One region of the Shewanella acanthi genome, then DNA from elsewhere that is predicted to be linked to it. Evidence: predicted binding sites of a transcription regulator. Region 1 holds the regulator's gene; the other holds the start of a gene.

Region 1 (7,978 bases):
GCAGTAACACCAGCTACTTTTGACTCTAAGTGCCTGATATATAAGAAGTAAAATTTGTAAATCATGTTGTGAGAAATTGAGATTTTTTGGTAGCAGTATTTAGTACGGTTTTACTCTAATTTATTGTTCTGAATAATGTTGCTAGTTTTGGAGTTTGCTTTTTGAGCATTGCCTTTGCTTTGTCATTGGTTATCTGGATTGCATTAATAGACTTGATAGCATTTAAACTTTCAAACAACATTGTAGGAAAGGAATACACCCACCCTCGGAGTTGCCGCAGGGGATTGGTGTCCGTTGCGTGGTCGAGGCATGGATGCCGAGACAGCGTCAGTCGAATCAGGGACGAGCGTCTGACGCGATAGCATAAGGGCGCCTAATACCCAAGGGGCTTTCAACTCCGTAGGGGCGTCTTGGAGCATCCAAGGAGGATAGGACGAGCAGTCCTCCTTGGTCGGGTGTGGGGTGAAGCCCCACGACTTTGACTTTGATTTTAAAAACAGCAAACGAAGTTTGGATTATTTATTGCTTTGCTTGCTCAGCTCTAATGCAAAGTATTCTTGTATGACTAATATGAATACAATTTTGTGCAAACAAAAAAGGCGCCTAAGCGCCTTTTCTACCTTCTGGGGTTAAGGGGAAACTCCCCAGCCCATCCAAACCTGATTCTAACTCTTGGTTAGAGAATCAGATCATACTCATCGCGTAGGATCTTAATAATATCTGCCTTAGGATTCGCTGGTAGCGGAATTGCCGCGCCAGTCACCTTCTCGGCGATGCCAGTGTAAGTGCGTGACACATCCATCATGGCTTCTAATGGCAGGTCATTGTCACGGGCTAGGGCTTCGCGCTCAGGCATTCTGTCTTTGTTCAGCAGAATGTCGGCGTCATGGAAGTGATTAAGCAGGAACTGACGGAAACCTTCCTTAGAGTTTTCAAGGATTTTACCGTCGCGGTAGGCAGCGCCATCCCAAATACGTGATGAATCTGGGGTGCCGACTTCATCCATGTAGATAAGCTTAGAGTTGCCGTTCTTATCGGTCACATAACCGAACTCGAACTTGGTATCAACGAACACTTGGTCAAGGTCGCTAAGCGCCTTTGAAATCACCTTAAAGCCGTCTTTTAACAGCTTCTCGTAGAGATCGATATCTTCAAGCTTTTCAAAGCCAAAGGCTTGGTAGTTGGCTTCGATATCGGCTCGGCTGATGTTCACATCGTCCTGCTCAGGCACGCCGGGTATACCGGTTAAGATACCCTTGGTCGATGGGGTGATTAGCAGCTCAGGCAGCTTTTGATCTTTCTCTAACCCCTCTGGCAGGGTGATACCGCAGAATACACGCTCGCCCTTAGAGTAGGCGCGCCACATAGAACCTGTAATGTATTGGCGGCAAATGGCTTCAACCTTGATTGGACGGGCTTTTTGCACGATCCAAACGAAGGGATGCGGGATATCTAAAATGTGGCTGTCGGCTAAACCGTTTTCGGCAAATAGCTTAAACCAATGATTAGAAATGGCATTGAGTGCCGCGCCTTTGCCTGGAATGCCCTTGAGTCCGCCTTCACCGTGGAAGATACAATCGAAGGCTGAAATACGATCGCTGATCACCATGATCGCAAGCGGCGTATCTTCTGGCACGTTGTAGCCCTTAGTTTGGATTAAGCGGCGGCTGTCGGCATCGGTTAGCCAGTAAACGCTACGCACTTTACCGCTGTGAACAGGGCTGTTAGTGCGGATGGGTAAGTCGTTGTTTACGGCTAATACGGAATCAGCAAGACTCATGACGAGTATTCCTTTGGATTAAATGTGTAGGGATAAGGTTGTTATAAGTACAAGTGTGCGATAAGGCCATTCTTATGTTGAATGTTTGCGTTATTGCCACTTTTTTATTATTTGCCAATAGCTTGGATGATATTGATAAAAAGGTATTGGTGAATGATGTTTTATCGAAAGCGGGTGGAGCAAAAGCGGTTTTCTCGGGCGAGCCTGATAGCAAAAAGTGGAGCAAAGAACGGGGGGATGAAGCTTGGGAATAAAACGCAGAACAAGGTAGGCACCACAATAGAAGTGGTCTAATAAAACGGGAGTGTCCCGTACCATATTGCTCGAAAATACTAACCATTATTCCGAGAGAACCTTGTTCTAGCCTGCCGCGAAAAAGTAGCGACATTCTACCTAGATTGACAAAATTTACCACGGCTATTTGTATGCTTATTTGCACTCTGTGGAGCTTAGCTAAGATTGCGGGATAAAATCCCGGCAAAGAGGGAGGGTACTGTTCAGGCAAATATAGGCAATGTTACCCTTTGGGTATTAACACTGATGCCTTCGATAGCAGGCATTGAGATTAGCTCAGTCAAATGGGGCTTCAAGGGTTCTCAAATAAGGAGTTATGGGTGCAACAATCGTCAACCATGCAGCCGTCCATCATGCAAATGGCCGCCAAACAGGGCAGCCATTTTTATGCCCAGCAATTTAGCAACCTTAACGAAACCGATATGCAGTGGCATGGATTGGAGTTCGAAGAGTGCGAATTTCACGACTGTAACTTCAGCGCGGCGCAGTGGCGTAAATGTAAGTTCAGCGATTGTCGTTTTATCGGTTGCAACCTGAGCCTGCTCGAGCTGTCCTTAAGTCAGTTCAGCGGGGTGGAATTTGATGAATGTAAGCTGGTGGGCATAGATTGGACTCGCGCCAGTTGGCCACCATTAACCTTTGCTTCGCCGCTGATTTTCAGGGCGAGTATTGTGAGCGACAGTTCCTTTATGGGGCTTAAACTCGATGAAATGGTGATGCAAAGCTGCCGCGCCCAAGATGTGGATTTTCGCGACGGCCGCTTTCACCGCGCCGATTTCAGTGGCACCGATTTTGGCCACAGCCTGTTTGGCCGCACTGAGTTAATTGATGCGGATTTTACCGACGCGACCGACTACGATATCGATATTTTCAGCAATAAAATCAAAGGCGCTAAGTTTAGCCGTGAAGAAGCCATCCGCTTACTGAATGGTCTCGATATAGAATTGGTTTAAGCTTGAGTGCGGGTCTGATTCTAGACCCTAAATCAGTGCGAAAATTGACTTAACCGTTAATACTATGGCGCTGATGGAGCAAAGGATCAGCGTTCCTATCTTGGTCTTTTGCTTATCGACGCGGTTAACCAGTTTACCCGCGACCACATAACCAAATAACACTGAAGGCAGCAGCATGAGCGATAGCCAAAGGTGTTTAAGTTCCAGTAACCCCGTTACCCCCAGAATCGCCAGCGCGATAGCCGAGCTGAAAATAAAGAAGGCCGACAACGCCGCACGAAATTTAGAGGCATCTTTACCCGCTAAGAGAATCGCCATCGGCGGTCCACCAATGGCGGCAATATTACCGAAAATCCCCGAGACCACACCAGCACCGAAGAGCGTCGCCTTATTCACTGGAAGAGTAAATTTATACAGGCTAAATACCACGGCAATGGCCACAATCAGGGCGATGGCAAGGCCAAGAATCGGCTGCGGTGCAAACAACAGCAGGCTGGCGCCAATTAAGCCGCCGGGCACACGGCCAAGCAGTGCATATTGCAAACCGTTGAATTCTAGATGACCACGCTCACGCAGCAGGGTGAGTAGCGCGATTGAAAACCCCATGGCAATCACAGGCGCTGGAACCAGTTCGGGGTCGACAATATACAGCAGTGGACTTGCGACCACGGCGAGGCCAAACCCGATTAGGCTTTGGGTCAGGGCGCCAAAAAAGACGATAACAGAAGCAAGTACAAGCGTCTGGGGATCAATCACGGCAAACATTAGGGATCCAAGTCAAGAAAAAGGGACCGTTACTTCAGCCAGTTTCAACACTGGCAAACGATCCCTATGATATCCAACCAATCCAGACGCGTAGCGTTGAGCTAATCCGTTGGATAAATGTGAAAACAGCAGGATTAAGGCTACACGCCGTTATTCCATGTCTTCCCATTCAATACCCATCTCATCCATTAAGCGCTTGGCTTCGGCAGGAATGCTATCGGGGCTGTCCTTAGATAGATCGGCGTCATTAGGCAGAGGCTGACCAGTGTAGGCATGTAAAAACGCTTCACACAGTAGCTCGCTGTTCGTCGCGTGGCGTAAATTGTTCACCTGACGACGGGTACGCTCATCCGTTAGTACTTTCAGTACCTTAAGCGGAATAGACACAGTAATTTTTTTTACTTGTTCATTCTTCTTGCCGTGTTCAGCATAGGGGCTGATGTATTCCCCATTCCATTCAGTCATTGACTCACCTGTTATAACGCTAAATTCGGGGCAGATTTTAACCCCTTACAGTTAACAGTCAAATTATTGCTACTATTTCTGGATGATTGCAATCAGATTTCTTTATGTTTAGACGTCTAAACGTCTTAACGCCTATTGACGCTGGGGTTGGCCTTAGGTACATTTAGACGTCCAGACATCTCTTTGAACTTAGGAGTTCCCTATGACCGAGCGTCAATTAGCCACAGTGGCCGTGCGTCAGGGTATCGAAAGCGATACGCAATATGGTGCCGTTGTTCCGCCAATCTATCTGTCGACTAATTACTCCTTCGACGGTCATAAAAATCCCCGCGAATTCGATTACAGCCGTTCGGGTAACCCAACGCGTAATATTTTAGGGGAAGCCTTAGCTAAGTTAGAGAAGGGCGCCACCGGTGTGGTGACTTGCACTGGCATGGCGGCGATTACCTTAGTGACGAGCTTATTAGGCCCGAACGATTTATTAGTTGTGCCCCACGATTGTTACGGCGGTTCCTACCGTTTATTTACTAACCTTGCCAAGAAAGGTCAGTTCAAATTACTGGTGGTTGATCAAACCGACAGCAAAGCGCTAGAGCAAGCCATTGCGGCGCAACCTAAGATGGTGTGGATTGAAACCCCATCGAACCCACTGCTGCGGGTGGTCGATATTGAAGCCATCGCTAAGGCGAGCCATGCCATTGGCGCATTAGTGGTGGTCGATAACACATTCCTGTCGCCGATTTTGCAGCAACCGCTATTGCTCGGTGCCGATATCGTTATTCACTCGACCACGAAATACATTAATGGTCACAGCGATGTGGTTGGCGGCGCTGTGATTGCAAAGGATCCCCAGATTGGCGAGACCCTGCACTGGTGGTCAAATACCCTAGGTTTAACAGGCTCGGCATTCGATAGTTATCAAACCCTGCGCGGCCTTCGCACTTTGGCTGTGCGTATCCGTGAACATCAAGCTAACGCCCAGCGAATCGTTGAGGTGTTAAGCAACAGTCCAGTAGTGAGCAAAGTATACTACCCCGGCCTTGCCGACCATCCAGGTCATGCCATTGCCGCTAAGCAGCAGAAGGGCTTTGGCGCTATGCTGAGTTTCGAGTTAAAGGGCGGTGAAGCCGAAGTGGTTGCCTTCTTAGATGCCTTAAGTTTGTTTTGCGTGGCAGAGAGTTTAGGGGGCGTTGAAAGCTTGGTGGCGGTGCCTGCAACTATGACCCATAGAGCGATGGAACCACAGGCGCGTTTTGAGGCAGGCATCAAAGACACCTTATTGCGTCTGTCGGTTGGGATTGAAGATGCCGACGACCTAGTTGCAGATATTCAAGCAGGATTGGCCGCCGTAGCGGCATGTTAGTAGAGGATTACAAGATGGTACGTTGTCACTTACATAAATTTGGTGGTTCCAGCTTAGCCGATGCCGATTGTTATCGCCGCGTCGCCCATATCCTATTGACCCACGGCCACAGCGACGACTTAGTGGTGGTGTCGGCTGCGGGTAAGACGACCAATTTCCTCTATAAATTACTGTCACTGCGTGATACTAACCAGCTATGGCAGGAAGAATTGCAGGTTCTCATTAGCTACCAACAGGGGCTGATTGAACAGTTATTATCGAACGACCAGGCACGCCTGTTACGTGAGCGCTTAGCGACCGACAAGGCGCAGTTAATTAGCCTGTTATCCTTAGATAGTCGCAACGATTATCAAGTTAACCACGTCGTGAGCTTTGGTGAGCGTTGGTCTGCACGTCTCATGGCAGCGCTGCTGCGTGAATCGGGCGTGGCCGCAAGCCATGTGGATGCCTGCTCGATTCTCGTAGCCGATGAAGCCTCTGTGCCGCAAATCCGCATCGAAGAATCCCGCGCTAAGGTGCAAGCGTTATTAGCCGCTCACCCTAATGAGCGTTTAGTGATCACAGGTTTTATTTGCGCCAACGATCGTGGTGATACTCTGCTACTCGGCCGTAACGGTTCTGACTTTAGCGCGAGTCTCATTGCTAGCCTTGCCGATATCGAGCGCGTGACCATTTGGACCGACGTAGAAGGCGTATTTAACGCCGACCCGAATAAAATCCCCGATGCCAAACTGCTTAAGAGTATGTCATTAGCCGAGGCTGACCGTTTAGCACGTTTAGGCTCGCCCGTGCTGCATTCGCGCACCTTACAACCATTATTTAATACCGAGGTGAGTCTGGCGGTGCGTTCAAGCTACGCCTCACACACAGATTTTACCCTGATTGCGCCGCACAGCTCATCGGCTAGTGCGCCGGTTGTGACCAACCTAAATGAAGTGGTGGTCTTTGGCTTTAAGCTTGAGACGACGGAGAACCTAGCCAGCCTACTTGAGCAATTAAGCGCTGTGGGGTTAACACCGCTGGCCCATTGGGTATCGGCCCATCAACGCGTTGAGCTTGCCTATACCCGCGAGAATCAAAAACAAGTGCAAATTCTGCTGGATGCCGAGGCCAAAGCTTTAGGCATTAGCGAGCAACAAATTAATACTGAGCTTGGCCTCGTTGCTTTGGTAAGCGCCGATGCCGAGCACTACCGCCGTAGTTTCGCCCGCCTATTAAGCCGCGATGCTAAGCCATTATTCAGCGGTGATTTGAGTCTGGTGACCTTAGTGCCACAGTCACAGGTTAATCTGCTGACCCAAAAGGTACACCGACGCTGCGCCGGTCCTCGCAAACGCATTGGCGTATTGCTGCTGGGCGTAGGGAATATTGGTGAAGCTTGGGTGAATTTGTTTAAATCGGTTTCGCCATCCCTTAATCAAGAGTTAGAGGCGCGTGTCGAACTGTTAGGATTAGTGAGTTCGAGCAAGGCGCTGATCAAAACCTCGGGCATCGATTTAGATAACTGGCAGAGTGAGTTTGAAACCGAAGCGACCCCTTGGCAATACGAGCACCTATTCGAGCAATTAGAGCAGCTTAACTGTGATGAGCTGATTGCATTGGATATCAGCGCCAGCGCCAGTTTAACTCTGCAATATCCTGAGCTATTTGAGCGCGGTATCCATGTGGTGAGTGCCAACAAGTTGGCGGGTTCGGGTCCGCTGCCATTCTACCGTGAGCTTAAGGAACAATTAGGCTATCGCCGTTTGTTCTGGCGCTATAACGCTAGCTGCGGTGCGGGTTTACCTATCCAACATGCGCTTAACGATCTGCGTAACAGTGGCGACACGGTTGAAGCTGTGGGCGGGATTTTCTCCGGCACCCTGTGTTGGTTATTCGAGAAATACGATACCAGTAAGCCATTCTCTGAATTAGTTATCGAAGCCCGTGGCCTTGGCATTACCGAACCTGATCCACGCGATGACCTCTCTGGCCGTGATATGCAGCGTAAGTTACTCATTCTTGCCCGTGAAATCGGTCTGGAATTAGAGCTTGAGGATATTGAGCTGCGCTCATTAGTGCCAGCGCACTTGGCCGATATTCCGCTGGAGCAGTTCTTGGCGCGCATTCAAGAAATGGATGAGGACTTACTGCAACAATTCGGCGCCGCTGCCGAGCAAAATAAGGTGTTACGTTATGTGGCGGCCTTAGATAACAGCAATGGCGAGCTTAAGGCCGAGGTGGGTTTACAGTGGATTGATGTCAGCCACCCTTACGCAAATTTAACCCCAGGGGATAACGTGTTTGTGATCCGCTCTGCTTTTTATCAGGGCAATCCGCTGATCATCCGTGGCCCAGGTGCGGGACGTGAAGTAACGG
Region 2 (7,978 bases), 370 kb from region 1:
GGGTGCGGCCAAGGCTTTTAGCTTAGCCGTTAGCGCTAAGGGTTCTTCCACCAGCTGCCAATCAATATTTGTTTCCTGACGCTGTAATTGGTGCTTAGCGATACGCGAAGCCATCTCCTCGTCTTTGGCGGTCGCCGTTGCCAGATAAATCGCTTTGGCACCTTTTAAGGCAAAGCCTTTTACCAAGGATTCACCATAGCGGCTCTTACCACTGCGGGCACCGCCTAGCACCAAATGGATCACAGGATACTACCTACAATCAGTAGCACTAAATAACAGACGATTTCGCAAATTTGCTGCGCAGCGCCTAGGGTGTCTCCGGTATAGCCACCGATTTGGCGACGGTAAATCACCACAATTAATCGGCGTAAACCTATCATCACCAACAGTAATGAAAGTGCCGCTAAGCCCTTAAGGAACAGTAACACCAACACACCGCTAGCAATCAAAATAAACAGCTCATTGATGCCTTGGTGTTGAGACAGGGGCTTAGATTTACTGGTCGCATCTTCACGCACATACTTCTCAGTAAAGATAAGACTCGCCGCAACCACGCGGCTAACTGTATGGGCAACGATTAATGCCGAACCCGCTACGACGGGGTCGTACAGGGCTAGTTCCACCAGCAATTGCCATTTGAGCACAAGGAACAACACCAGCGCGATAGCGCCAAAGCTGCCAAGGCGCGAGTCCTTCATAATACTGAGTTTTTCTTCAGCGGTATGACCACCGCCAAAGCCGTCAAAGGTATCGGCAAGGCCATCTTCGTGGAAGCCTCCCGTGAGCAACACCCCTGTGCCCATGGCGAGCAACACTGAAACCCCTGCGGGTAACCAATTTTGAGTGAGCCAGAAAACAATCGCGCACAGCAGACCAACCAATAGGCCCACCAAGCCGAAATAACGACTGGCCTTATTGAGTTTATCGGTGTCGACTTCGACCCATTTCGGCATAGGAATACGGGTAAAATAGCCCATGGCGACTAAAAACAAATCTATCTCTTTGTGCCAGCTTTCGCGCTCTGACATAAAGCTTCCTTAGTGAGTGAACACTTGCGTTGGGTTTAAGAAATCAGCTAAAAGTTTTATTTTTTAAATAAACAACTTAGCCGAGATACATCATACAACAGCCTCAATACCGGCATCACTAAAACTCGCCATTTGATTGTAAAAATTTGCTGCGGCTTGGATAAGCGGAAGCGCTAGAGCCGCCCCCGTCCCCTCACCCAACCTTAGGCCCAAATCTAATAGTGGTTTAGCCTGCAAATGAGCGAGCATAGCTTGGTGACCTTGCTCCTCGGATTGATGGGCAAAAATCAAATAATCGCGCACATTAGGCGCTATCGCGACCGCCACTAACGCCGCGGCGGTTGCAATAAAACCATCGACCACAGTCAACATATCCCGCTCCGCCGCCGCTAACATGGCACCTGTCATCTGCACAATTTCAAAGCCGCCAAGGTGGGCCAAAATCTGTTTAGGAGAATCAAGTTCACTTTGATGACGACGCAGAGCCAATTCTAGCAGCTCGGTTTTACGCGCAAGCACCTCAGTGCTAATGCCGGTACCGCGCCCGACACAATCCTTTACATCCAGCTTGAGTATGGCCGCCATAATGGCTGATGCGGCTGAACTATTGCCTATGCCCATCTCACCGATACCTATTAAATTACAACCCGCCTGACAATGACGCTCGACCAACTGGCGCGCCATTTCAAACCCTTTATCCACCGTGGCAATATCCATCGCAGGAGCCAAATGGATGGCTTGAGTCCCCGCCCCAAGGCGCTGCAAGCAAATGCCTTCAGCCTTAGAAGGAGTCAAGATACCGCAATCAATCACTTCCAATTGCCAACCGAGCTGACGGCAAAACACATTGATGGCCGCGCCGCCATTGGCAAAGTTTTGCACCATTTGCGCAGTGACTTCACTCGGCGCAATTGAAATGCCTTCGCGGGCTATGCCATGGTCACCTGCGAAGACCAGCATGGTTGGAGCGTTAATCTTTAGGCATTCAGCTCCTTGAATACGGGCAATTTGCAGTGCAAGGGATTCAAGTTTGCCAAGTGAGCCCTGGGGTTTAGTTTTCAAATCGATTTTCTGCGCTATAACACCATCGTTAAGATGACTAACAGGCGTAATCTGAAATAACACTTCTACGTTAGACATTGCACAAACCTTATCAGATGGATACCCTGCGACGACGCAGGATCAGCAAAAAGAAAAAACTACCGATCGCGGCGGTAATAATGCCCACGGGTAATTCCTGATTGCCTAATAAACAGCGCGCCAGCACATCGACCCATACCATAAATAACCCGCCAATCAGTGCCGTTAACACTATCGGCTGACGGCCTGGGAATAACATCCGCACCGTATGGGGCACCATCAAACCCACAAAGCCAATACCACCGCAGGTAGCCACTAGTATGGCGGTGATGAGTGAGCACAGCAGTAACATATTGAGCCTAAGTTTAGGCACGTTCACCCCTAAGGTATGGGCGGTTTCATCCCCCGCCTGCAGGGCGAGGATCTGCCGTTTATAGGCCAGAATAACAACTAAACTGGTACCAATGACAAGTGCAGGTAATAACAGTAAAGACCAACTGGCCTTGGCAAAACTGCCCAGGCTCCAAAACAGCACCGAGGCAGTGGCCTGCGGGCTAGCAAAATACAGCAATAAACTGGTCAGAGCGCCAAACATAAAAGAGGTGGCAACGCCCGAGAGCAACATGCGTTCGACTTGACTGTTAAGCCCAAGACCAGAAAGTGCTAACACAATCAACACAGACAAACTGGCGCCAATAAAGGCGCCTAGCGGTAAACTAAACCACAGCAGTGTATGCACACCAAATGAGCCGCCGAGGGCGCCGCTGAACAATCCTTCACTGATACTGGTATCGAGATTGCCCAATGGAGAAAACAGGGTCAACATCACCACTGCGCCAAAGGATGCCCCCGAACTAATCCCAAACAGGTAAGGATCGGCCAAGGGATTACGAGTCACGGTTTGCAACACACTGCCAGCAAGTGACAGGCCTGCGCCAGCAACAAAGGCCAACAGAATACGCGGCAGACGCAGCTCAAACACGATTCTATCGAGCATTGAGCGGGTGACAGGCTGAATCTCGGATGAGAAAAGTTGATTGAATTTACTGATAAATACATGCAGCACATCCACAAAGCCTGAGCTTGCCGCACCAAAACTTGCCGCCGCAATCGGGGTAATAAGGGCAAAGACCACCAATCCCAAGATAAGCCACTGCTGGGCTCCCAAGGGGGTGAGAATCGGTGCAAGTAGTTGCCCCATGGCATATTTAAACGACTGTCTCATTGATTACCCCCGCAAACTTCCCTAGGGTTATTCCCAGATGACTCTGACCGCCGAGTGTTATCATCGCTATTTGTCACACCGTAGTAATAGTTAATTTGTGGATTTCCATGGTCTGGATGGGTCGTCACTCGCGCCTTAATGCCAAACACCTCATCAATACTGGCCTCGGTTAACACTTGTTTAGGCGCCCCCTTAGCCACGACTTCGCCCTTGTCTAACAGCAACAGGCTATCGCACAGGGCGCTGGCAAGATTTAAGTCATGGATAGAAGCAATGACGCTGATGCCAAGGCTGCGCACTAAGGTCAGAATTTGAATTTGATATCGCACATCTAAGTGGTTGGTGGGCTCATCTAAAATCAGCAATTTAGGCTGCTGCACTATAGCGCGGGCAATCAGTGCGCGCTGTTTTTCACCGCCCGATAAACGCTCGTATTGTTGATTGCTCTTATGGCTTAATCCCACTTTAGCCAGAGCCTGATTCACTCTGTCGGTATCGATGTGGGAATGACTCTCGAACATGCCCTTGTGCGGCGTGAGGCCCATGGCAACAATTTGCGCGGCGCTCATCTCGAAGTAATGGGGTGTATCTTGCTGCACCACAGCCACCTGACGGGCAAAAGTCTTAGGGGAAAATAGTCCAATATCCTGACCGAAAAGGCTGATACTCCCCTCCGTTGGTTGGATAAAACGGTACAGACAGCGTAGCAGGCTAGACTTTCCCGCACCGTTAGGACCTATCAAGCCGAGCATTTCACCCTGATTAAGGGTAAAACTCACCTGAGATAAAATAGCCTTGTCATCGTGACGCCAGCTTAATTGCTGCACATTGAGGGCGAGTGAGATTGGCGTTGGCTCAGACGAAGGCTTAACAGCCTCTGGCATACCGATAGATGGAGCAGGCTTCACTTAAGGCTTGCCCCCATAAAATAGACCGCCGCAACCTGCATCTTGCAGGCTAACAGCACAACTGGCGTTGATATCATCTTCTGCTCCCCCGAGTTACCCGCTCGAGAATTAAAGCTGCACGCAGCGATAACAGAATTAGGCAGGTCTCCTGACTCGAGGTGAAATTCACCCCTCACAGTTGCGGGCACAGTTCGGGCAGGCAGTTGAGCTTCCCGATTCCCTATTATGTTTGGGTTGATTTAACTTAAGCTGTGGCGCTCGCCATTTAGGTTAAATTCCCAACACCTAACTCTGCGATAGTTGTACGGTATAGTGGCGTTTTCACTATCCATTCAGCTATCTGGGGCTAGCATTATCCTATATCCTGCCGTTTAGGCAATGCTGTTTAAAACTTAAATTACAGTTAAATAATTCATCATCTCCTCAAGACTAAGTGCTAGATGCTAGGTTATAGGAGCTAGAGACTTGGTGCTAAGTAGAAGAAGTTGGCCACTCTAATTGCCAGTAACGCGTGCCATTTGCCTCTTGCAAGACTTCAATGGTCACCAGAGCACCATAGGGCAGCGATAATTGCCTATAGAATCCCGCCACCCTCACCGCACCTAAGGCGCGTGCCATTAAATGCCGAATCACACCGCCATGGGTAATCACCCAGATATGCTCGCTTTGCATTTGCGCTGCCAATTGAGATTCATTAGCTTGTTTTGATTGGGTTAATGCCATAAAGCTGTTTTCAAAAACATTATCTAAGATGCTATCGATAGCAGCATCGACACGCGCTTCAAATTGCGCCATGCTCTCGCCATTGGGCGGCGCTATCGCCCACGGATTTTGCCAATAGGCATCAAGCATGTCACCACATTCCTGATATAAGGCATCGAAGCTTTGGCCATCCCAGTCACCAAAATCCGCCTCCTTAAGTCCATCGACAAGGGAGAGTTTATCCTTAAATTGCTTAGCAAAATCGGCGCAGCGTCTTAGGGGCGAGCTATAGATTGCATGACAAGTATCAATAGCAAACTCGGAATGTTTGGCCACTGCCGCAGCCATCTGCTGCCAGCCGTTCTTAGTGAGCGACACATCGGTTCGCCCCCTTAAAATTGCCCCGCCCTCACATTCACCGTGGCGCAGCAGTAATAATCTCACTCGCTTCATCGACACTCCCCTGCTTCACTGACAATCAACGCTTACAACCACTTCTTTCTAGCAGCGCCCGCAATCGGGTACACTGCCATTGCAATTCGAATACTTAAAAACCGATGCGGTGCCATTACAGCCAAGCCCAAAGTCCCCTAGATGATCAACTTCACCTTAGACTTTGATTTAGCCTTGCCCTGATAAACCCATGTCGCGTATTATGGACGTCTATACGTTTAAATGTCCAAATGAGTTTAAACTGAATTGCCACTGCAAGCATCAGGCGATGTAGTGACAACATAAAACAAAAAGCTAATAAAATTAGCGATAAATATTAGAATCATCGAAGGCGAAAGTAGGTTGCACTCCACATAGGGTGGCGACTTTTAGACATAATCTAGCTGTAGTAAAGGTAATAATTTATGGCGATACCGAGAGCAAAAGCTGGCCAAATCCTGGCTGACATTCGTAATCAGCTTGAGCAACGTATTCTTATCCTAGACGGTGCCATGGGTACTATGATCCAAGGCTACAAGCTAGAGGAAGCGGATTATCGCGGCGAGCGCTTCAAGGATTGGCATACCGATGTGAAGGGCAATAACGATTTGTTAGTGCTCACTCAGCCGCAGATCATCAAGCAAATTCATATCGACTACCTCAATGCCGGTGCCGATATCATTGAAACCAATACCTTTAACGCCACCACTATCGCCATGGCCGACTACGATATGCAGTCCTTGTCCGCCGAGATTAACCGTGAAGGTGCCCGCCTTGCCCGCGAGGCCTGTGATGAAATCGAAAAAGCCACGGGCAAACCGCGCTACGTGGCCGGAGTGCTCGGGCCCACTAACCGCACTTGCTCTATCAGCCCAGATGTGAACGACCCCGGCTTTCGCAATATTCACTTCGATGAGTTAGTGACCGCTTACTGCGAATCAACCAAAGCGCTAATTGAAGGCGGCGCCGATATCATTATGGTCGAGACCATTTTCGATACCTTAAACGCTAAGGCCGCATTGTTCGCCATCGAAACCGTATTTGATGAACTTTTTGGGCCAAATTCGCCAGACCGTTTACCTGTGATGATTTCAGGTACTATTACCGATGCCTCTGGCCGAACACTTACCGGACAAACCACCGAAGCCTTTTACAATTCCCTTCGCCATATCAAGCCCTTATCCATCGGCCTTAACTGCGCCCTCGGGCCAAAAGAGCTTCGCCCTTACGTCGAAGAATTATCTCGCATTGCCGAATGCTATGTGTCTGCGCACCCTAACGCGGGTCTGCCGAACGAATTTGGTGGCTACGATGAAACCCCAGAGGATATGGCGCGGGTTATTCAAGAATGGGCGAGTGAAGGGCTGCTGAATATCATCGGCGGCTGCTGTGGTAGCACGCCTGCCCACATCAAAACCATTCGCGAAGCGGTTGAAGCCCACTCGCCACGTGTACTGCCAGAGATCCCCGTCGCCTGCCGTTTATCGGGTTTGGAACCACTCACTATCGACGCTCAAACCCTGTTTGTGAACGTAGGCGAGCGTACCAACGTCACGGGCTCGGCCAAGTTCCTCAAACTGATTAAAGAAGGCAAATTTGAACAGGCGCTCGATGTCGCCCGCGAGCAGGTTGAAAGCGGCGCGCAGATCATCGACATCAACATGGACGAAGGCATGCTCGATGGCGTCGAGGTGATGCATAAGTTCTTAAATCTTATCGCCTCAGAGCCGGATATCAGCCGCGTGCCGATTATGATCGACTCCTCTAAGTGGGAAGTGATTGAAGCAGGCCTCAAATGTATTCAAGGTAAGGGGATTGTTAACTCTATCTCCTTAAAAGAAGGCGAAGAGAAATTTATTGAGCAGGCGACCTTAGTAAAACGCTACGGTGCCGCGGCCATTATCATGGCCTTCGACGAGCAGGGTCAGGCCGATACTAAGGCGCGCAAAGTTGAAATCTGTACCCGCGCCTACCGCGTGCTGGTCGATAAAGTCGGTTTTCCGCCAGAAGACATTATCTTCGACCCGAACATCTTCGCTATCGCAACTGGTATCGATGAGCACGATAACTATGCCGTCGATTTTATCGATGCCATTAAAGAGATTAAGGCCACCCTGCCCCATGCGATGATTTCGGGCGGTGTGTCGAACGTGTCATTCTCCTTCCGCGGCAATAACCCAGTACGTGAGGCTATTCACGCGGTATTCCTGTACCACGCGATTAAAGTCGGCATGGATATGGGTATCGTTAACGCGGGCCAATTAGCGATTTACGACGATATCGACCCAGAACTGAAGGACAAGGTCGAAAACGTCGTGCTCAACCTGCCTTGTCCAGTTGACGGTTCGAGCAATACCGAACAGCTTTTAGATATTGCCGAAAAATTCCGTGGCGACGGCGCAACTGCCGCCAAGAAGGAAGATCTAGAATGGCGCTCATGGCCGGTGAATCAGCGTTTAGCCCACGCGCTAGTAAAAGGTATTACCGAATTTATCGATGAAGATACCGAAGCAGCGCGCCAACTTGCCACAAGACCACTCGATGTGATCGAAGGTCCGCTGATGGACGGCATGAATATAGTTGGTGACCTCTTTGGCTCAGGC

Evidence for each region. The regulator MetJ, encoded in region 1, represses methionine synthesis genes. The targets are predictions, from matches to a motif close to TAGACGTCTAGACGTCTA.
Region 2: the regulator MetJ is predicted to act here: its motif matches at 5,600-5,617, upstream of metH (methionine synthase).

The regions. Positions count from the first base shown of each region.
Region 1 is NZ_CP080413.1:3,573,110-3,581,087, reverse strand. It holds gene K0H61_RS15310 (phosphoribosylaminoimidazolesuccinocarboxamide synthase) at 677-1,780, opposite strand; gene K0H61_RS15305 (hypothetical protein) at 1,855-2,034, shown strand; gene K0H61_RS15300 (pentapeptide repeat-containing protein) at 2,413-3,027, shown strand; gene K0H61_RS15295 (sulfite exporter TauE/SafE family protein) at 3,055-3,792, opposite strand; gene metJ (met regulon transcriptional regulator MetJ) at 3,943-4,257, opposite strand; gene metB (cystathionine gamma-synthase) at 4,460-5,620, shown strand; gene K0H61_RS15280 (bifunctional aspartate kinase/homoserine dehydrogenase II) at 5,635-7,978, shown strand, end outside.
Region 2 is NZ_CP080413.1:3,206,645-3,214,622, forward strand. It holds gene cobU (bifunctional adenosylcobinamide kinase/adenosylcobinamide-phosphate guanylyltransferase) at 1-243, opposite strand, end outside; gene K0H61_RS13845 (adenosylcobinamide-GDP ribazoletransferase) at 240-1,028, opposite strand; gene cobT (nicotinate-nucleotide--dimethylbenzimidazole phosphoribosyltransferase) at 1,119-2,168, opposite strand; gene K0H61_RS13855 (FecCD family ABC transporter permease) at 2,182-3,333, opposite strand; gene K0H61_RS13860 (ABC transporter ATP-binding protein) at 3,330-4,217, opposite strand; cobalamin riboswitch at 4,363-4,545, opposite strand; gene K0H61_RS13865 (histidine phosphatase family protein) at 4,713-5,396, opposite strand; gene metH (methionine synthase) at 5,801-7,978, shown strand, end outside.